Regions from separate parts of the Variovorax sp. GW822-FHT04E09 genome, predicted to be linked through region 2. Evidence: predicted binding sites of a transcription regulator. Region 2 holds the regulator's gene; the other holds the start of a gene.
The links. The regulator LexA, encoded in region 2, represses DNA repair genes until DNA is damaged. The targets are predictions, from matches to a motif close to ACTGTATNNNNATACAGT.
Positions count from the first base shown of each region.

Region 1: a site for LexA is predicted at 7,304-7,321, ahead of imuA (translesion DNA synthesis-associated protein ImuA). Genes of this name have one in related genera too.

Region 1 is NZ_JBXAMR010000002.1:932,427-942,999, forward strand. Features, by position in the region: gene AC1RL8_RS11745 (aconitase X) at 1-735, shown strand, start outside; gene AC1RL8_RS11750 (aconitase X swivel domain-containing protein) at 732-1,196, shown strand; gene ilvD (dihydroxy-acid dehydratase) at 1,193-2,893, shown strand; gene AC1RL8_RS11760 (porin) at 3,008-4,135, shown strand; gene AC1RL8_RS11765 (Bug family tripartite tricarboxylate transporter substrate binding protein) at 4,150-5,112, shown strand; gene AC1RL8_RS11770 (aldo/keto reductase) at 5,099-5,926, opposite strand; gene AC1RL8_RS11775 (ABC transporter substrate-binding protein) at 6,097-7,224, opposite strand; gene imuA (translesion DNA synthesis-associated protein ImuA) at 7,336-8,133, shown strand; gene AC1RL8_RS11785 (Y-family DNA polymerase) at 8,102-9,445, shown strand; gene AC1RL8_RS11790 (error-prone DNA polymerase) at 9,438-10,573, shown strand, end outside.
Region 2 is NZ_JBXAMR010000001.1:285,735-296,307, forward strand. Features, by position in the region: gene AC1RL8_RS01375 (Crp/Fnr family transcriptional regulator) at 1-390, opposite strand, end outside; gene AC1RL8_RS01380 (oxepin-CoA hydrolase, alternative type) at 451-1,230, opposite strand; gene AC1RL8_RS01385 (3-hydroxyacyl-CoA dehydrogenase) at 1,257-2,777, opposite strand; gene AC1RL8_RS01390 (MFS transporter) at 2,911-4,071, opposite strand; gene AC1RL8_RS01395 (D-2-hydroxyacid dehydrogenase family protein) at 4,076-5,083, opposite strand; gene AC1RL8_RS01400 (hypothetical protein) at 5,251-5,631, opposite strand; gene lexA (transcriptional repressor LexA) at 5,776-6,459, opposite strand; gene AC1RL8_RS01410 (asparaginase) at 6,533-7,519, shown strand; gene adk (adenylate kinase) at 7,550-8,206, opposite strand; gene kdsB (3-deoxy-manno-octulosonate cytidylyltransferase) at 8,342-9,115, opposite strand; gene AC1RL8_RS01425 (Trm112 family protein) at 9,112-9,294, opposite strand; gene lpxK (tetraacyldisaccharide 4'-kinase) at 9,275-10,270, opposite strand; gene AC1RL8_RS01435 (ExbD/TolR family protein) at 10,271-10,573, opposite strand, start outside.

The sequences.
Region 1 (10,573 bases), on a different contig from region 2:
GGTTACCACCTCGAAGAGAACCGCCGCGCGACGCACGTGATCGAGCTGGACATCGAGGTCGAGTCGGTGCAGGACTGGGGCCTGCTCGGCTACTACATCGGCGAGCACGTGCAGGAGCGCGTGCCGGTGGTGCACAGCCGGCGTGGCATCGGCCGCGTGCCGAATTTGCCGCGGCTCAAGCACTTCGGCGCAGCCGCGTCGTCCTCGGGCGGCGTGGAGATGTACCACATCGCCGGCGTCACGCCCGAGGCGCTGACGCTGGCGCAGGCGCTCGGCGGCAAGGCGCCCATCGAGGTGCTGCGCTACGGCGAGGCTGAGCGCCGCACGACCTACGAGAAGATCAACGTCACCGGCAAGGACAGCGAAGTCCAGTACGTGATGCTCGGCTGCCCGCACTACACCATCGAGCAGATCTGGGAGGCCGCGCAGCTCATCGAAGGGCGCAAGGTGCACCCCGATTGCGAGCTGTGGATCTTCACGCCGCGCGCCATCAAGTCGCTGGCCGACCGCAATGGCTACACCAAGATCATCGAGGACGCGGGCGGCATCCTCATGACCGACAGCTGCTCGGCCATGAGCCGCGCCGTGCCCAAGGGCACGAAGACCGTGGCGCTCGATTCCGCCAAGCAGGCGCACTACCTGCCCGCCATCCTCGGCGTGCAGGCGTGGTTCGGCAGCACGGCTGAATGCGTCGATGCGGCCTGCACCGGCCGCTGGAACGGGGGCTACGCATGAACGCCGCCGTCATGACCGAAAAGAAGACCATCGCGATCCGCGGCCGCAAGGTGGTCGGCGGTGTTGCGGAGGGGGAGGCGCTGGTCACGCGCGACCGCATCTCGGGCTGGGGCGGCATCGACCCGCGCACCGGCACTGTCATCGAGACGCGCCACGAACTGCGCGGCCAGAGCTTCGCCGGCAAGGTGCTGGTGTTCCCGGGCGCCAAGGGCTCGTCGGGCTGGTCCGCGATGTTCCACATGACGCGGCTCATGAACTCCGCGCCCGCGGCATTCCTGTTCAACGAGATGACGACCAAGATGGCGCTCGGCGCCGTGGTGACGCACTCGCCCTCGATGACCGACTTCGAGCGCGACCCGCTCGCATGCATCGAGACCGGCGACTGGGTGCGCGTGGACGCCGACCGCGGCGTGATCGAGATCACCAAGAAGAACAACAGCACATCCGGAGACCGCCCATGACCCGCCCCCTGCGCAGCAACTTCCCGCGCGGCTCCTATCTCTGGTCGGTGCGCAATGCGCACTGGCGCGCGCTCGGCATCCCCGAAGAGGATTGCGAGAAGCCCAAGATCGCCATCGTCAACAGCTCCTCGGAACTGGCCGCGTGCTTCAGCCACCTCGACAAGGTGGCGGCGGAAATCAAGGCGGCGATCCGCGCGGCGGGCGGCGTGCCTTTCGAGATTCGCACCGCCGCGCCCAGCGACTTCATCACCGGCGCGGGCGCACGCGGCGCCTACATGCTCGGTGCGCGCGACCTCGTGACCAACGACATCGAAGTCGCGGTCGAAGGCGCGCAGCTCGACGGCATGGTCTGCCTCACCTCGTGCGACAAGACGGTGCCGGGGCAGCTCATGGCGGCCGCGCGGCTCAACATTCCGACATTGCTCGTGCCCTGCGGCTACCAGCCCAGCGGCGAGTACCGCGGCAAGCACATGGACATCGAGGAGGTGTTCATCGGCGCGATGCACGCGGTCACCGGCCACCTGCCGGTGGAAGAACTCGTGGGCATGAGCCGCGAGGCGATCCGCGGGCCGGGCGTGTGCTCGGGCCTGGGCACGGCGAACTCGATGCACATCGTCTGCGAAGCGCTCGGCATGGCCTTGCCCGGCAGCGCGCCGGTGGCCGCGCTGAGCCCGAAGATGATGGACGACGTGCGCGCGGCCGGCACGCGCATCGTGCAGATGGTGCTGGACGACCTGAAGCCGCGCGACATCCTCTCGGCCGGCGCCTTCGCCAACGCGGTGCGCGCGGTGCTCTCCGTCGGCGGCTCGCTCAACACGGCCAAGCACCTGCAGGCGATATCGACCGAGGGCGAGTGCGGCGTCGATGTGTACGGCCTCTTCGAAAGCCTCGGCCCGACGACACCGGTGCTGGCCGGCGTGCGGCCCATCGGCGAGCATTCGATCGAGGCCTTCGAGGCGGCGGGCGGTTGCCGCGCGCTGATGAAGCAGCTCGCGCCCTTGCTCGACACGGGTGCGCTCACGGTGACCGGCGGCACGGTCGCCGACAACCTGCGCCACGCCGAAGTGAGGGACGCCGAGGTGATCCGCCCCATCGACCGCCCGGTCGCGCCGCTGCCGGCCATCGTGCTCCTGCGCGGCAACCTCGCGCCCGAGTCGGGCCTCATCAAGACCGGCATCGCCGAGCGCAAGGTGCGGCGCTTCACCGGGCCGGCCGTGTGCTTCTGGACTTCGGACGCCGCCATCGCCGCGATCAAGAACCACGAGATCGTGCCGGGCCAGGTGGTCGTGATGCGCGGCGCCGGCGCGTGCGGCGGACCGGCCATGGGCGGTGGCGCATCGCGCGTGGTCTTCGCGGTCGATGGCGCGGGGCTCGGCGACCAGGTCGCGCTGCTGACCGACGGGCATCTCTCGGGCCTGGTCTGCAAGGGGCTCGTGGTGGCCGAGGTGTCGCCCGAAGCGGCACTGGGCGGTCCGCTCGGGCTGGTGCGCGACGGCGACGTGATCACCATCGACCTGGACGCGCGCCGCCTCGACATCGCATTGACCGACGCCGAACTCGCGGCCCGCCGCGCCGACTGGCAGGCGCCGCCGCCGGCCTTCGACACCGGCTGGCTGCAGCAGTACCGGCGCAACGTGAGTCCGCTGTCCAAGGGGGCCGTGCTCGTGCGCACCGAGCGGCCGCAGCCCGCCAGCTAGACCTTTTTCACCCCGGCCTTCGCCAACCGGTGCGCACCCCCGTGCGCACCCGGTGGCGCAGCCCTGCGCGCGATCCAAGTTTTCAACCCAAAAAAGAGCAGGAGACAAGAAACCATGAAGAGACTTTTGATGTGGTCGGCCATTGGCCTGGCCAGCAGCGGTGCGGTGCACGCGCAATCCAGCGTCACCGTGTTCGGCGTGATGGACCTCGGCGTCCAGTACACGAAGGGCGAGGGCGGCGGCTCGATCAAGGCGCTGTCGAACGGCGGTCTCTCGACCAGCCGGATCGGCTTTCGCGGCACCGAAGATTTGGGCGGCGGCCTGCGCGCGGGCTTCTGGCTCGAAGGCAGCCTGAACCCCGACCTTGGCACCGGTCGGCCGAGCAACACCAACAACCAGACGAGCGGGGCGGGCCCGGCGGGGCCGATCACCTTCGACCGCATGTCCTTCGTGAGCCTGTCGCACGATGCGCTGGGCGAAGTGCGGCTGGGCCACGACTTCATTCCCACGCACTACAACAGCATCTACTTCGACCCCTTCAATGCCAACGGCGTGGCGCGCGCGGGCAACCTCACCTTCGCGGGCGCGGGCACCGGGCCGCTGCCCACGGCCATCACTGGCAGCAACACGGTGAGCTACTGGCTGCCGGCCAAGCTGGGCGGCTTCTACGGCATGGCGATGATCGGCACGGGCGAGAACAACTCCACGGCGCCGAACCGCGACGACGGCAACTTCGGCGGCGCGCGCTTCGGCTTCGCCTCGGGCGCCTTCGACATCGCGGCGGCGGTGACGCGCTCGCACTTCAACGCCACCTCCACCATCGGCAACTACACGCACGCCAACATCGGCGGCTCGTGGGACGCGGGCTTCGCGAAGTTCTTCGCGCTCTACAACAAGGTGACGGTGAAGCTCGCAGCCGGCACGGTGCGCAAGAACACCGTCGAAATCGGCGCGCACATCCCGGCCTTCGAGGTCGGGCGCATCCGCGTGAGCTACGCCTACCTGGACGACCGCAGCGACGAGAGCCTGCGCAACGCCAACGGCATGCCGCGCAACCGCGACGACGCGCGCCAGTTCGGCATCGGCTACGTGCACAACCTCTCCCGGCGCACCGCGCTGTACGGCACCTACGCGCGGCTGATGAACAGCGGGCAGGCGCGCTACGTGGTGAGCGGCGGCAGCGCGCCGGCGGGCGGGATGCGCTCGTCGGGGTGGGAGTTCGGCGTGCGGCACCTCTTCTGAACAAGGAGGCTTTCATGCGACGCAGAACCTTGACTCTCGCGGCCCTCGCCGCCACGGCACTGCCCGGCGCGGCGGCCTGGAGCGCCGACGCCTATCCGAACAAGCCCGTGCGGCTGATCGTCGGCTTCGCGCCCGGCGGCGGCGCCGATTCGCTCACGCGGATCATTGCGGAGGGGCTGTCGAAACAGTTCGGCCAGCAGGTGATCGTGGAGAACCGACCCGGCGCCGACGGCGTGCTCGCGGCGCAGGCCACTTCGTCGGCCAAGCCCGACGGCTACACGCTGCTGATGGGCACCAACACCGCGATGGTCGCCGCGCCCACGCTGCGGCCGACCTCACCCTACGACCCGTTCAAGGCCTTCACCCCGATCAGCTCGGCGGGGCAGTTCTCGATGTTCCTCGTGGTGCCGTCGAGCTTGCCGGTGAAAAGCGTGAACGAGCTGCTGGCGCTCGTGGCGTCGAAGCCCGGCGCGCTCAATTCGGCTTCGAGCAACAGCGCCTCGGAACTCGCGATGCTGCAGCTGCTGGGCGAGCGCAAGGTGGTCAACGCGCGCTACAAGGGCGACATGCAGGCCATGACCGACCTGCTGGGCGGGCAGATCCACATGATGTTCACCACCGGCACGCTGGCGCCGGGCTTCGTGAAGGAGGGGCGCATCCGCGCGCTGGTCACGCTGCTGCCGCAGCGCAGCGGCTTGCTGCCCGATGTGCCGACGGGCGGCGAGCTGGGGCTGGGCAAGCTCACGATCACGCCGTGGGCCGGCTTCTTCGGGCCGCCGGGGCTGCCGAAGGAGATCACCGACAGGCTCTCGCAGGAACTGCAGAACACGCTCAAGCGGCCCGACGTGCATGCGCAGCTGGTGCAGCAGGGCTTCGAGGGCTACGGCATGAGCCCCGCGAAGTTCGCCGAGTTCTTCCGCACGCAGTACGACGCCTTCGGCGCGACCGTGCGGGAGCACAACGTCAAGTTCGAATAGAAGAGGCCTCGCGGCGCCAGAAGGCGGCATCGGGGAAGGTGCCGGCGCCGGCCGCGGCGTTGTCGGCCATGTGCTCGGCGCGGCCCGTGCCCGGGATCGTGCAGGTCACGGCCGGATGGCTCAGAACGAACTTCAGCAGCACCTGCGCCCAGCTCGTGCAGCCGATCTCGCCGGCCCAGGCGGGCAGCGGCTTGTCGCGCAGGCGGCGCAGCAAGCCACCGCCGCCGAAGGGCATGTTGACGATCACCGCCACGCCGCGCTCGGCGGCGAGCGGCAGCAGGCGCTGTTCGGCATCGCGCGCATCGAGCGAGTAGTTGATCTGCACAAAGTCGAGCGTCTCGGCGCGCAGCACCGCTTCGACCTCGTCGTAGGCCGAGGCGGTGTAGTGGGTGATGCCGATGTAGCGCACGCGGCCCTTCTCCTTCCAGCCGCGCAGCGTGGCGAGGTGGGTGCGCCAGTCGACGAGGTTGTGCACCTGCATCAGGTCGATCTGCTGCGTGCGCAGCCGAGTGAACGACTGTTCCATCTGCGCGATGCCGGCCTCGCGGCCCGAGGTCCAGACCTTGGTCGCGAGGAAGGGCCTGGCGCCCGGCTTCGCCGCGGCCAGCAGTTCGCCGGTGGTTTCCTCGGAGCGGCCGTACATCGGCGAGCTGTCGATCACCGTGCCGCCGGCCGCGAAGAGCGTGTCGAGCACGCCGGGCAGGCGCCCGTATTCGTCGGTGCCGGGGCGCCGGTCGAAGCCGATCCAGGTGCCGCAGCCGACGACCGGCAGGGCTTCCTTCGTGGAGGGAATGGGGCGGGTGGTCATCTGCATCGCGGGCCTGCGGGGTGGCTGCTGGGCGAAGGAGGGGAGCGCGACGCCCGCGCACAGGGCTGCGCCCAGTCGGAGCAACCGGGCGCGCGTGAGGGCGTAAGGGTGTGCGTTCGTGAGGGGCGTCGTCACGAACGAAATTCTGCGCCCGCGAGGCCGGCGGGCGGAAGGGCTCAGCGCAGGTAGCGCCCGTCGGCCTTGAGCATCGACAGTTCCGAGAAGGTCAGCCCGCGGTGCTCGCCGGGCCGGTACGACACGGCGATGCCGCCGAGGTCCAGCGTCTTGAATGACTCCAGGCCCTTCTGCAGCGACTCGGGCGTGGGGTTGGCGCCTGCGCGCTTCAGGCCTTCGACCATGACCTTGGCCGTGACGTAGCCCTCCAGGCTGGCGTAGCTGAACTCGGTCATGCCGATCTTCTTCATCGCCGCCTGGTACTCGGCAATCACCGGCATCGCGCTGTTCCACGGGTAGGGCACGACCTGCGAGATGACCACGCCGGCCGCGTCCTTCCTGATGTCCTGGAACAGCTTCTGTCCGTTCAGGAAGGAGAACGAATAGAACGCCGTCTCGCCGCCGGTCGCGCGGTAGGCCGCGATGAACTTCGCCGCCACGTCGTTGGTGGCCGACAGCACCACGGCCTTGGGCTTGAGCTTGGCCAGCTCGGCGGCGCGCTCGGCCGCGTCGGAGCCGTCGTTCTTGATGGCCACGCTGCCGACCATCTTGTCGCCGCGCTCCGCAATGAACTTCTGCGTGCTTTCCATCGCCGAGCGCGCGCCGGGGTTGTCGTTGTGCGCGAAGGCGATGCGCGACAGGCCGATGGTGAACAGGTGGTTCACGATGCGGCTGTATTCCTCGTCGAAGCTGATGCGCACCGGAAAGCCGAACTCGCTGAACTTCACCACCGGGCCCGCGCCCGTGTAGGGGCCGACGACGGGAATCTTCAGCTCGTTGGCCGCCTTCAGCGCGCCGACCGCCGACGAGGTGCCGATGGGCATCAGCACGCCCACGGCGCCGTCGCGCGCGAAGGTCTTGACGTTCTCGGCGCCCTTGGCGGGGTCGTAGGCGTCGTCGAGCTGGCGCAGCTCGACCGGGCGGCCGTTGACGCCGCCGCTCGCGTTCAGCGCGGTGAACATGGCTCGGATGCCGACCAGCGGCTCGGTCGACAGCGACGCGAGCGGGCCGGTCTGCACGTAGGTCTGGCCGATCAGGAGCGGCTTGGCGGGCTGGGCCGAGGCGGGCACCCCTGCGAAGACGAGCGCGGCGAGGGCCAGAAACCGCAGGTGAATCATTTTGTGTCTCATGGTCACTAATTGTTAATAAACCGATCTTAAGGCGCGGGCCTTCGCAGGTAAATCGATCGCTGGTTGCGACCTGGGGAATACTGTATAAAAATACAGTTAACAACTGCAATCATGGGCCTCCCTTTCCTCGACTCCTTTTCCACCGCCGCGGGCCGCGGCGTCTGGCACGCCGACGAACTCGGCCTGGCCGACGCGCAGGTCGTGGCCACCGGGCATGCCGCGCTCGACGCCGAGTTGCCCGGCGGCGGCTGGCCCGTGGGCGCGATGACGGAGCTGCTGCAGGCCACGCCCGAGGCCCATGTCTGGCGCCTGCTGCTGCCCGCGCTGGCGCAGGCCGTGGAAGCGCGCGGCGGGCCGGTGGTGCTGGTCGGCGCGCCCTACGAGCCCTGCGGCACCGCGCTGGCGGCGCAGGGCTTGCCGGTGGAGGCGCTGATGTGCGTGCGCAGCGACGCCCCGGCCGCGCGGCTGTGGGCCTGCGAGCAGGCGCTGCGCTGCGCCGAGATCGCCGCCGTCGTCGCCTGGCTGCCGCAGGCCCGCGTGGGCGAGCTGCGGCGGCTGCAGCTGGCGGCCGCGCAGCACGAGGTGCTGCTGTTCGTGTGCCGGCCCGAGTCGGTGGCGCTGTCGGCTTCGCCCGCGCGCCTGCGCCTGCGCGCCGAGCGCTGCCCGGACGACCCGGCGCAGATCGCGCTGCACCTGCTCAAGCGCCGGGGGCCGCCGTTGGCCGCGCCGGTGCGGGTGCCGGCGCGCAATGCCCGCATGAGCGCGCTGCTGGCTGCCGCCCGCGTGCGGCGCCAGCTGCGCCTGCAGCCGCCCGTGGCACCGGCCGCCGCGCCGTCGGCCACGGTGGTGCGCATCGACGCATGGAAAGGAGGCCCGGATGCACTGGATCGCCTTGCAGTGGTCGTCTGAGTCCGAAGAAGCCGACGCCCCCGACATGCCCCCGCCCGAGGCTCTGGGCTGGTGGGCGCTGCAGTTCACGCCGCACGTCGCCTGGCAGGACGAGGCGCTGATGCTCGAGGTTTCGGCCTGCGAGCGTCTGTGGGGCGGGCGCGCGCCGCTGATGCGCCAGCTGCTGGCCCTCAACCCCGCGCCCGACGCGCGCATGCGCGGCGCGCAGGGCGCCACCAGCCTGATCGCGCTGGCGCGGCTGCGCCTGTTCGCGCGCAACGAGCACCGGCCCGCCGACGTGCCGGCCGGCCTGCCGCTGGACACGCTGACGGCCGCGCAAGGCCACCTCGACCTGCTCGCGCGCCTGGGCTGCCGCACCTGGGGCGAGGTGGCGGCGCTGCCGCGCGGCGGGCTGGCGCGCCGCTTCGGCGCCGGGCTGCGCGAGGCGCTCGACATCGCCTGGGGCCTGCGTCCCGAAAGCCACGCCTGGCTCACGCTGCCCGACGTGTTCGAGCAGAAGCTCGAACTGCCCGCGCTGGCCGAGACCGGGCCCGAGCTCATGTGGTCGACCAACCGCCTGCTGTCGGCGCTGCAGATCTGGCTGCGCGCCCGCCAGCGCGGCGCGCGTGCGCTCGAGCTGCAATGGACGCTCGACCTGCGGCGCCTCAACGGCGTGACCCTGCCGCCGCACCAGCAGCTCACCGTGCGCACGGCAGAGCCCACGCAGGACATGGCGCACCTGCGCCGCCTGCTGTCCGAAAAACTCGCGCTCACCACGCTGGCCGCGCCCGCGAGCTGGCTGAAGCTGCGCACGCTCGAAACCGATCCGCTGGCCGGCGCCAGCACCAGCTTCCTGCCGGAAGACAACCGCAAGGGCGACAAGCTGCACGAGATGGTCGAACGGCTCAGCGTGCGGCTCGGCGCCGACCAGGTGCTGGTGCCGCTCGCGCAGGCCGACCACCGGCCCGAGCGCCAGCAGCGGTGGCGGCCCGCGCTGCAGAAAGAGAAAACCCCGGCGCCCGACAAGGCCCGCAAGGACGCCGCCTCGCAGCCCGATGCGATCTACCCGCCCTGGCTGCTGCCCGAGCCCTTGCGGCTCGAGATGGACGGCGAGCGCCCGTGCTACTGCGGGCCGCTGCGCAAGCTGGTCGGGCCGCAGCGCGTGGAGGCCGGCTGGTGGGGCGGTGAAGAAGACGGCGGCCAGCCCGCGATGCGCGACTACTACGTGGCCGAAAGCCCCGAGGCCGGCCTGGTGTGGATCTTTCGCGAGCGGCCCGCCACGCGCTTTTCGTCGGGCGAGGTGCGCTGGTATTTGCAAGGCTTCTATGCCTGACCTGAGCGGCAAGGAGGAACGCAAGCGCCAGCCTGCCAAGGTGCATGTGCTGCCGCAGCGGCTGCGCCCGGCGCCGGGCCTGCCCGGCTATGCCGAGCTGCACTGCCTCACGAACTTCAGCTTCCAGCGCGGCGCCTCGACGTCCGAAGAGGTGGTCGAGCGCGCCTACCACCTCGGCTACGCAGCGCTGGCCATCACCGACGAATGCTCGGTGGCCGGCATCGTGCGCGCGCATGTCGCGTTGCGCGATCTGCCCGCCAAGCTGGACACCTACGAGCGCGAACACCCGGACGAGCCGCCGATTCCGCGCCACCCCGAATTCCGCCTGCTGTTCGGCAGCGAGTTCCGCTTCGAGCGTTTCAAGCTCGTGGTGATCGCGAACGACACCGAGGGCTGGGGCAACCTCTGCGAGTTCATCACCGCCGCGCGCAACACCGAGCTGCCCAAGGGCGAGTACCGCGTTGATTGGGACACGAGCGACGTGGCCTCGCTGCAGCGCTGCCAGGTCCTCTTCGTGCCGCACCGTCCGCCGGGCGGCATGCCGGATGCGGCCACCGTGCAGGACGACCTGGCGGCGGCCAGGGCGCTGTACGGCGACAACCTCTGGCTGGCCGTGGAGCTGTTCAACGAACTCGACGACGACCTCTGGCTCGTCACGCTGATGCAGGCGGGCGAGCAGGCCGGCGTGCCGCTGGTCGCGGCCGGCGATGTGCACATGCACGCGCGCGGCCGCAAGCCGCTGCACGACGTGCTCACGGCCGTGCGCGAAGGCCGCACGGTGGCCGAGTGCGGCTTTGCACTGCAGTCGAACGCCGAGCGGCACCTGCGTCAGCGGGTGCGGCTGGCCGAGCTGTACCTGCCCGCGATGCTGGCGAACACGCTGGAGGTGGCGCAGCGGTGCCGTTTCGATCCCGAGGTGATCCGCGAGACCTACAAATACCCGCTGGAGACCGTGGGCAGCAGCGAGACCGCGGCGCAGACGCTGGTGCGCAAGACGTGGGAGGGGGCACTCAAGCAATATCCGCTCGAAAGATATGCCTCGGGCATTCCTGAGGCTGTCTGCCGCCAAGTGCAGAAAGAGCTGAGCCTCATCCTTGAGCTCGAATACGAGATGTTCTTTCTCACGGT
Region 2 (10,573 bases):
TTCGTACAGCTCGACGTGCGTGGCCAGGATCTTCTGGAAATCGGCCCGCGCCACGCACAGCACGGTGGTGTCGCCGTGCGAGTACGTGTCGTGCGTACGCCGCTCCCCGTCGAACATCGCCACGTCGCCGAACCAGATGCCTGGCTCGACGTAGGTCAGCGTCACCTGCTTGCCCGACACCGCGGTCGAGCTCACGCGCAACGCCCCCTTGGCACAGGCGATCCAGTGCTCGGGCGGGTCGCCGCGCGCGGCGAGCAGGTCGCCGTCCTTGTAGCGTTTGACAAAGGCGCATCGGAGGATGTCGTGCCGTAGCGATGGAGATAGGGAAGAAAACCAGCGACCACTGTTGATCGCTTCACGTTCTTCGATGGTAAGAATGGGGTCGTCCATGGTCTGTCCTCTCGGCGACTGAAAAGCTGTGGGGTGTCTCGGGAGCGACGCCGTCAGGCGTCACTCGTAGCGTGGTGGTGTCTTGTCGAGGAACGCGGCGATGCCGATGCCCGCGTTCGCGTGGTGCAGGTTGCGCACGAAATGATCGCGCTCCTGCGATAGCTGCGACGCCAGTGTGGCGCCGCGCGCGTCGCTCAGCAGCTCCTTGATGCTGGCCAGCGAATTCGGCGCACGCGCGTTCAGACGCGTGGCCAGGGCCATCGCGCCGGCCAGCGCCTGTCCGCTGTCGGTGAGCTCGTTGACGAGGCCGAAGGCATGCAGGCGCGCGGCCTCGATGCGCTCGCCGTTCATCAGCCATTCGCTCGCCAGCTGGCGCGGCAGCGCCTGCCCGAGGTGCCAGCTGAGGCCACCGTCGGGCGACAGCGCCACGTTGCTGTACGAGGCCGCGAACACGGCGTCGCGCGCGGCCACGACGAAGTCGCAGGCCAGCGCGAGCGAGAAGCCAGCGCCGGCCGCCGCGCCCTCGACGGCCGCGATCACCGGCTTGGGGAAGGTGCGGATCGAGTCGATCCAGTTGTGCAGGCCCTCGATGCTCTCGGCCTGCACCGAGCGGTCGAGCTGGCGGTTGGCCAGCAGCCGCTGCAGCGAGCCGCCGGCGCAGAACCAGGCGCCTTCGCCCACGATGACGACGCTGCGGATCTCGTCGCTGCTCTCGGCGCCGTTCAGCGCCTCGATGCCGGCGGCATAGATCTCAGGGCCCAGTGCATTGCGCTGGGTCGGGTTGACGATGGTCAGCACCATGGTGCTGCCTTCGCTGGTGCTCTTGAGTTCGGCGGTCATGGCGTGTGTGCCTGTTCGTTCGTTATTTATTCTTCTTCGTGCAGCAGGCTCAGGCCCAGCGCGCCGCGGCGGCGTAGCCACGGGCTCGGGCGATAGCGCGGGTCGCCGTACACGGTCTGCAGGTTGAACAGCACTTCGAGCATGTTGGTCGGCCCGTAGAGGTTGCCCATGGCGAGCGGGCCGCGCGGGTAGCCCAGGCCCAGCTGCACGGCGGTCTCGAGGTCGGCCGGCGTGCACACGCGCTGCTGGCACATGTCGGCGGCGATGTTGACGATGGCGCCGATCACGCGCTGCGTGACGAAGCCGCCGCTGTCGCGGATCACGCTCACGGCCTTGCCGTCGCGCGCGAAGAGGGCGTGCGCGGCGTCGCGCACGTCGCGGCGCGTGGCCGGGTTGGTGGCGAGCACGCGGCGCTTGGTGGCGGCGTCGTCGATCAGCATGTCGATGCCGACGGTGCGCGTGGCGTCCAACCGCTCGACCGCCGCGACCGTCGTCACGTCGAAGCCCAGCGGCGCGACCAGGATGATCGACTGCGGTGCGGGGGCGCTGCCGCTGTCGATCTGCGCACCCAGCGTGTTCACCAGGCGCAGCAGCTCGGCGCGGCGCGCGGCGCGCGGCGACACCCAGACCGCGGGCGTGCCTTCGATCACCGGCGCCGGCGCTTCGGGCGTTTGCTGCATCACGCCGTCTTCATAGCGGTAGAAGCCTTCGCCAGTCTTGCGGCCGAGTGCGCCGGCGGCCAGGCGCTGCGCGGTGATCACGCTCGGGCGGAAGCGCGGCTCTTCGAAGTACTGGTGGTAGATCGACTCCATCACCGGGTGCGACACGTCGAGCGCCGTGAGGTCGAGCAGCTCGAAGGGGCCGAGGCGAAAGCCTGCCTGGTCCTTCAGGATGCGGTCGATGGTGGCGAAGTCCGCCACGCCTTCGCCGACGATGCGCAGCGCCTCGGTGCCGTAGCCGCGGCCCGCGTGGTTGACGATGAAGCCGGGCGTGTCCTGCGCCTGCACGGCGCTGTGGCCCATCTGTGTGGCGTAGCCGGCCAGCTTCTGGCAGACCTCGGGCGAGGTCTTGAAGCCCGCCACCACCTCGACCACCTTCATCAGCGGCACGGGGTTGAAGAAGTGGAAGCCCGCGAAGCGCGCGGGGTGCTGCAGGCCGGCCGCGATGGCCGTGACCGACAGCGACGAGGTGTTGGTGACCAGCGTGGCCGTGGGCGCGACCACGTCCTCGAGCTCGCGAAACAGCGTGCGCTTGACCTCGAGGTTCTCGACCACGGCCTCGACCACGAGGTCGCAGCCTGCGAGCGCCTGCATGCCGTCGACCGCCTTCACGCGCGCCACGTAGGCGTCGCGCGTGGGGGCGTCGATCTTGCCCTTCTCGTGCAGCTTGTTCCATTGGGCGGCGAGGGCTTCGCGGCCACGCTCGGCGGCGCCTGCGAAGCTGTCGAGCAGCAGCACTTCGCTGCCGGCCTGGGCGGCGATCTGCGCGATGCCGCGCCCCATGGCGCCGGCGCCGATCACGCCGATTCGGGGGTAGTTCACTGTCATGGGATCAAGGTTCTCATGGGTTGGTGGGTGTCCGGGGCGGCCGCGCCGGCGCGGGTGCGCGACGCGGACGAAAGCTCCGATTTTGCAATCTCGCGGGAGGCCCGCGCCCCGGGTGTTACGCGGGGCATCGGATTCAGGCCGGGCGGCGGCTGCGGTCGATGGCGAAGCTCAGGCCCATGGCCAGCAGCATCAGTGCAAAACCGACCCGGCTCATCCACTCGGTGGCGTCGTTCGCCAGCAGCCAGCCGCCGAGTGCTGCGCCTAAGGCCTGGCCGATGTAGATGCCCGAGCTGTTGAGCGCCACCGAGCCCGGCGCCAGGGCGGGCGCCAGCCCCACGAGGCGCGCCTGCTGCGAGGAGTTGGTGGCAAAGCAGCCCAGGCCCCAGGGCACGAGCACCACCGCCAGCCACGCCAGCGTGCTGGCCAGCGGCCACAGCAGCAGGCTCAGCGCGATCAGCCCGGTCGTCAGCAGCACCATGCGCCCGGCGCCGACGCGGTCGATGTAGCGGCTCACCACCATGTTGCCCAGCAGGCCGAAGGCGCCGAACAGCGCCCACATCAGGCTCAGCGTATTGGCGTCGGCGCCGAAGCCCTGCTTGAGCAGCGGGCCGAAATAGCTGAACAGCACGAACTGGCCGACGCCCTGCAGCGCCGTGACCGACACGATGCCCATCAGTACCGGGCTGCGCAGCACGCGCGACCAGGCGGCGGCCGTGAGCGCGGCGGGCCGGATGCCGCTGGGCAGCGTGAGCCAGACCGAGGCGGCGCTCACGACGCTGAGCGCCGCGATGGCCATGAAGGCCATGCGCCAGCCCAGGTGGCCACCGATCAGCGCACCGATCGGCAGGCCCAGCACCGAGGCCACCGACCAGCCGAGAAAGACGAAGGTGACGGCGCGCCCGCGCTGCTCGGGCGGCACCAGCATGCCGGCGCAGGCCGCAGCCTGGGGCGTGAAGATGGCGGGCGCGATCACCGTCAGCATGCGCACCGGCAGCAACGCGCCGAAGCTGGGCACGAGCGCCGCGACCACGTGCCACGCGGCGTACCAGAGCAGAGTGAGGGCCAGCAGCTTGCGGCGGTCCCAGCCGGCGACCGCGGCGGCCAGCAGCGGGGCGCCCAGGCACATCACGAAGGCGGCTGCGCTGATCAGCTGGCCTGCGGTGGCGACTTGGACCGCCAGCGAGGCGCTGATCTCATTGAGGGTGCCCGGCACGACCATCACGCCCGTGCCGATCACGAAATTGCCGGCCAGCAGCGCCCAGAGCGCGCCTCGCTGCGGCGCGGGCCGGCTCATGCGCTCACCGCCGGACCTGCAGCGCGCCGGGGTTCACGATGTTCGTGGGGTTGCCCTTGATGAAGCTCACGACGTTGTCGAACGCCTGGCCGAAGTAGCTTTCGTAGCTTTCCTGCTCGACGTAGCCGATGTGCGGCGTGCAGATGCAGTTCTCGAGCCGCAGCAGCGCATGGCCCTGCAGCGGCGGTTCGCTCTCGAACACGTCGATGGCCGCCAGCCCGGGGCGGCCGCGGTTGAGCGCAGCCAGCAAGGCATCGGCCTCCACCAGCTCGGCGCGCGAGGTGTTGACGAACAGCGCCGTCGGCTTCATGCGCGAGAGGTCTTCGAGCTTGACGAGGCCCTGGGTGTCCTCGTTGAGCCGCAGGTGCACCGACAGCACGTCGGCGGCGGCAAAGAATTCGTGGCGGTTCTGTGCCACCTGGAAGCCGTCGGAGCGCGCCTTGGCGCAGCTGGCCTCGCGGCCCCAGATTACGACCTGCATGCCGAAGGCCTGCCCGTAGCGCGCCACCAGCTGGCCGATGCGGCCATAGCCCCAGATGCACAGCGTCTTGCCCTTGAGCACCGAGCCCACGCCGAAATTCGGCGGCATCGACGCCGACTTGAGGCCCGACTGCTGCCAGGCCCCGTGCTTGAGGTTGCTGATGTACTGCGGCAGGCGGCGCATGGCCGCCATGATCAGCGCCCAGGTGAGTTCGGCGGGCGCCTGCGGCGAGCCCGAGCCCTCGGCCACCGCCACACCGCGTTCGGTGCAGGCCGTGACGTCGATGTGGCCGCCGACGCGACCGGTCTGGGAAATCAGCTTGAGCTTGGGCAGCTTCTCGATGAGCTGGCGGGAGATCTGGCTGCGCTCGCGGATGAGCACGATGACGTCCGCATCCTTGAGGCGAACCGACAGTTGGCCGATGCCCTTGACCGTGTTGGTGTAGACCTTGGCGGCGTAAGCGTCCAGCTTGGCAGCGCACTGCAGCTTGCGCACGGCGTCCTGGTAGTCGTCGAGGATCACAATGTTCATGGCATGCCATTGTGCCTCGCAGCATCGGCACGTCGCACGTGTGAACGTTTGGATACCCGGCGCCGGATGGCGGCCGGAAGGCCCGTTTCAGGCCGATTCCAGTGAATCCGCCGTGCGCATGAGGGGCGCACAGAGTGCGCAGGCACGGCGGGTTCGTTGGCACTTTCTCAGTGCAGGTGGCTGGGGCGGGGCGTGCCGCTCCCGGTTTCCGCGGCTTCCAGTGCGGCGAGCCGGTCGAGTTCGGCGCACACGTCGGCCATGCGGCCGGAAATCACGACCCGGTTGGCGCAGCCGCGCTGCGAGCCTTGCCGGTCGACCACGCGGACCACGCGCAGCGGGCGGGCGGGCGTGGCGGCGGACGGTGACGCGGTCGGCGCCGGGCTGCCAGCGGTGCGCGCCGTGCAGGCCGGGCGAATGGCCACGTAGCGCAGGCCAGCGGCTGCATCGCCGCTCTCACCATGCGAGGGACGGCGGGCGGGCATCCAGCGGGTGGCCAGCGATTGCAGGGGCGACCAGAGGTCGGCGATGGCGAGGAGGGCGATTCCCATGTGAACTCCAAAAAAGTATGAGGTTGAACACAGGCAGGATTTCTTGAATCGGTCACGACAGGGTGATGGCGACTTCGCGCCATACGCCCGCCACCTGTCGCGGCCGGATGAGGTGCTGCTGCGTGTGGACAGCAGGCCCGGGGCCTACATCAGCATCGTGTTGCGGATGAGGCCGACCGCGAGGCCTTCGATCTCGAAGGGCTCGCCGGGCTGGACGATGATGGTCGGGTAGTCGGGGTTCTCGGCGTGCAGCTCGATCACCTGCTTGTTGCGCTTCAGGCGCTTCACGGTGACTTCTTCGCCCAGGCGTGCCACCACGATCTGGCCGTTGCGCGCTTCCTTCGTGGCCTGCACGGCGAGCAGGTCGCCGTCCATGATGCCGGCGTCGCGCATCGACATGCCGCGCACCTTGAGCAGGTAGTCGGGTTGGCGCTGGAAGAGCGTGTTCTCGACGTAGTAGGTCTGGTCGACGTGCTCTTGCGCGAGGATGGGCGAACCCGCCGCGACACGGCCGATGAGCGGCAGCGCGAGCTGGGCCATGCCGGGCAGCGAGAGCGAGAACTGGTTGCCTTCGCGGTGGCGCGTTTCGTGGAGCGAGCGCAGCGCATCGCCCTTGAGGCGGATGCCGCGCGAGGTGCCGCTGACGAGTTCGATCACGCCCTTGCGGGCCAGGGCCTGCAGGTGCTCCTCGGCGGCGTTGGCCGACTTGAAGCCCAGCTCGTTGGCGATTTCGGCGCGCGTGGGCGGCGCACCGGTGCGTGCGATGGCGCCCTGGATCAGGTCCAGGATCTGCTGCTGGCGGGCGGTAAGCTTCACTGCGAACTGCATAGTGGTTTCCTTGCGGCACTGGCTAGATATCCAGTACCTGTATTTTTAACCAGTTTTCAAAAGTTGACAAGCCATGACTCATTCCTCTTCGTCCGGGACGCGCCGCGTGGTGGTGCTGGGCACCGGCGGCACCATTGCCGGCAAGGCCGCCAGCAGCGGCGACAACATCGGCTACACCGCCGGGCAGGTGGGCGTGGCGGACCTGCTGGGCGGCATCGAAGCGCCGGCCGGCGTGACGCTGGTGGCGGAGCAGGTCGCGCAGCTCGACAGCAAGGACATGGACGCCGACACCTGGCGCCAGCTGGCCGCGCGCTGCGCACACTGGCTGGCGCAGTCGGACGTGGCCGGCATCGTGGTCACCCACGGCACCGACACGCTGGAAGAGACCGCCTTCTTCCTGCACGCCGTGCTCGCGCCGGCCAAGCCGGTGGTGCTGACCTGCGCGATGCGCCCGGCGACGGCCCTGTCGCCCGATGGTCCGCAGAACGTGCGCGACGCGCTCGCGGTGGCCTCGACGCCGGGCGCGCAGGGCGTGACGGTGGTGTGTGCGGGCACGATCCACAGCGGCCTCGATGTGCAGAAGGTGCACACCTACCGCCTCGATGCCTTCGCGTCGGGCGATGCGGGGCCGGTCGGCTATGTGGAGGAGGGCGAAGTGCGGCGCGTTGGTGCATGGCCGCAGGGGGCGCCGCTCGATGCGGCGCGGTTGGAGGCGGTGTCGAAGCCGTGGCCCCGCGTCGAGATCGTCATGAGCCACGCGGGCGCGAGCGGTGCGATCGTGGAGGCGTTGCTGCTCCCGTCGGCTGAGCCCTTGCGCGGGCTGGTCGTGGCCACGACCGGCAACGGCACCGTGCACCACGCGCTGGAAGGCGCGGCGCTGAAGGCGCAGGACGGCGGCGTGGCAGTGCTGCGCGCCACGCGCTGCACGAACGGACGCATCCTGCCGAAACCCGGTGACGGGCTGCGGGATGCGGGCGCACTCACGCCGGTGAAGGCGCGGGTTGCGCTGGTGCTGGAACTGTTGGGAGTGGCCGCCCTGCCGGAGTCGGAGGGCGGCTAGGAGAACGAGGCTGACGAATCAGCCGCTGGATCAGCTGTTCAGTGCGGCAAGCGCGCGCTGCGTGATCTCGTCGACCGTGCCCACGCCCTGGATGGCGCGGTACTTTGGCGCAGCGGCCGGATCGGTCTTGGCCCAGGCCGAGTAATAGTCGACCAGCGGACGGGTCTGCTGGCTGTAGACGTCGAGCCGCTTGCGCACGGTCTCTTCCTTGTCGTCTTCGCGCTGGATCAGCTCTTCACCGGTCACGTCGTCCTTGCCTTCCACCTTCGGCGGATTGAACTTGACGTGGTAGGTGCGGCCCGATGCCGGGTGCGAGCGGCGGCCGCTCATGCGTTCGATGATGTCGCCGAAGGGCACGTCGATCTCGAGCACGTAGTCGAGCTTGACGCCGGCCGCCTTCATGGCGTCGGCCTGTGGAATGGTGCGCGGGAAGCCGTCGAACAGGAAACCGCCGTTGCAGTCGGGCTGCGCGATGCGTTCCTTCACGAGGTTGATGATCAGGTCGTCGCTGACCAGTGCACCCGAATCCATGATCGTCTTGGCCTGCAGCCCGAGGGGGGTGCCTGCCTTGACCGCGGCGCGCAACATGTCGCCGGTCGAGATTTGGGGGATGCCATATTTCTGGCAGATGAAGGTCGCTTGCGTGCCTTTGCCTGCTCCGGGCGCGCCCAGCAAAATAAGTCTCATGGTGTCCTCGGAAGGTTCTTAGATTTTGTGTCGCGCCCCATGCGCACCCTCAGGCGCGCCGAGGCGGAATTGCATCGAGGATAGCATGCGTCCCCGTGACAAATTGCCGCCGTCTCCCTCGGGGCGGCCTGCAGCTCACGCAGGCGAGCCGGCCGCGAAGACGGCGCGCACGCGTGCCAGGTCTTCGGGCGTGTCGATCCCGGGGCCTGGGGCCACATCGCTGACATGCACCGCGATACGGTGTCCGTGCCACAGCGCACGCAATTGTTCGAGCGCCTCGGTGGCTTCGACAGGGGCGGGCGACAGCAACGGAAATTGCCGCACGAAGCCTGCGCGATAGCCGTAGATGCCGATGTGGCGCAGCGGTGCCGGGCTGGGCAGCACCGAAGGCGCCGCACCACCCGAGGAGCCGTCGCGCCACCAGGGGATCGGCGCGCGGCTGAAATAGAGCGCATGGCCTTGCGCATCGAGCACGGCCTTCACCACGTTCGGGTTCATGAAGTCGGCCAGCGAGTCGATCGCATGGACGGCGGTGCTCATCGCGGCCTGCGGGCGCGCGGCCAGCGTGGCGGCAACGGCGTCGATCAGCGCGGGGTCGATCAGCGGCTCGTCGCCCTGCACGTTGACGACGATCGCGTCACCGTCGAGTCCGAGCTGTTCGCAGGCTTCGGCCAGCCGGTCGGTGCCGCTGGGGTGGTCCTGGCGGGTGAGCAGGGCCTCGACGCCGTGCGCCTTGCAGGCGTCGATGATGGAAGCGTCATCGCCGGCCACCACCACGCGAAGGGCGCCGGACTGGCGGGCACGTTGCGCCACGCGCACGACCATGGGCAGGCCGGCGATATCGGCGAGCGGTTTGTTGGGAAGTCGCGTCGAAGCCAGCCGGGCCGGCACCAGAACGGTGAAGCTCACAGGCCCAGCTCTTCGTCGGACAGCGTGCGGGCCTCGTTCTCGAGCAGCACCGGGATGCCGTCGCGCACCGGGTAGGCCAGCCGCGCGCTGCGCGAGCAGAGTTCCTGCTTCTCGGCGTTCCAGGTCAGCGGGCCCTTGGTGACGGGGCAGACGAGCAGTTCAAGCAGCTTGGTATCCATCGAGCGATGATAGCTTTGCGTCGAGGGCGGCGAAGAACGCCGGCGAGGGTTCGAAGTGCAGTGGCACGGCGAGCGCGTGGGGCGCCTGCTGCCAGAGCTTGACGGCGTCTTTTTCCGTGCAGACGAGCGGCAGGGCGGGGTCGGCCGGGCGTTGCCAGCCAGTGAAATCGTGGTGGTCAGGCAGCGCGAGGGTGTCCGCGAGCGTCAGGCCGCGTGCGCGCAGCATCGTGAAGAAGGCCTCTGGCCGTGCAATGGCAGCGAGCGCGATCACGGGCTGGCCGGCGAGCGTGTCGAGTGGGATGCGTCGGCCGTCCTTCGCGAGGGCGTACGGCGCCAGTTCGCGGGTGGCGGTGTAGCCGTCGGCGAAGGCGGGCCGCTCGCCGCTGTGCAACAGCAGGTCGCAATGGCGCGGCCACGGCTCACGCAAGGGACCGGCGGGCAGCAGCCAGCCGTTGCCGACACCGCGGTCATCGAATACGCAGATCTCGATGTCGCGCGCCAGCGCCAGATGCTGCAGGCCGTCGTCGCTGACGATGACCTGCGTCGCAGGGTGCCGTTCGAGCAGGGCGCGTGCGGCCTCGATGCGCTGCCGGGCCACGAAGACCGGCGCGCCGGTGGCATGGTGGATCAGCGCGGGTTCGTCGCCGACGTCCTGCGGGTCGCTGTCAGCCTGGACTTCGCGGCAGTCGTCGGTGCGGCGGCCGTAGCCGCGCGACACCACGCCCACCCGCAGGCCACGCGCCTGAAGGTGGCGCACGACGGCCATCACGACCGGTGTCTTGCCGGCTCCACCCACGATCACATTGCCGACCACGATCACGGGTACCGGCACGCGTTCGGTTTTCTGCCAGCCCCATCGATAGAAGGCGCGCCGCAACGCGAAGAGGGCGCCGTAGACCTGCGACAGCGGCCACAGCAGGCAGGCCAGCGCACCGCGGCGCAGCCAGGCATCCTGCAGCCGCGCGCCGGTCGACACTCAGTGACCGGCCTGGGCCGTCGACTGGGCGGCGAAGGTGATCTGCATCAGGCCGGCACGGCGTGCGGCCTCCATCACCGTCACCACGGCCTGGTGCGGGCTGGCTGCGTCGGCGCTGATGATCACGACGCTGTCCTTGCCGCCGGTGGCGGCGGCGCCGAGCGCGGCGGCCACGGTGTCGACGCTGCGGTCCGCCAGCGGCGACTTGTTGATCACGTAGCGGCCGTCGGCCGACACCGCCACGATCACCTCTTTCGGGTAGTCGCGCTGGGCGTCGACGTCCGCGGTCGGCAGCCGCAGCTG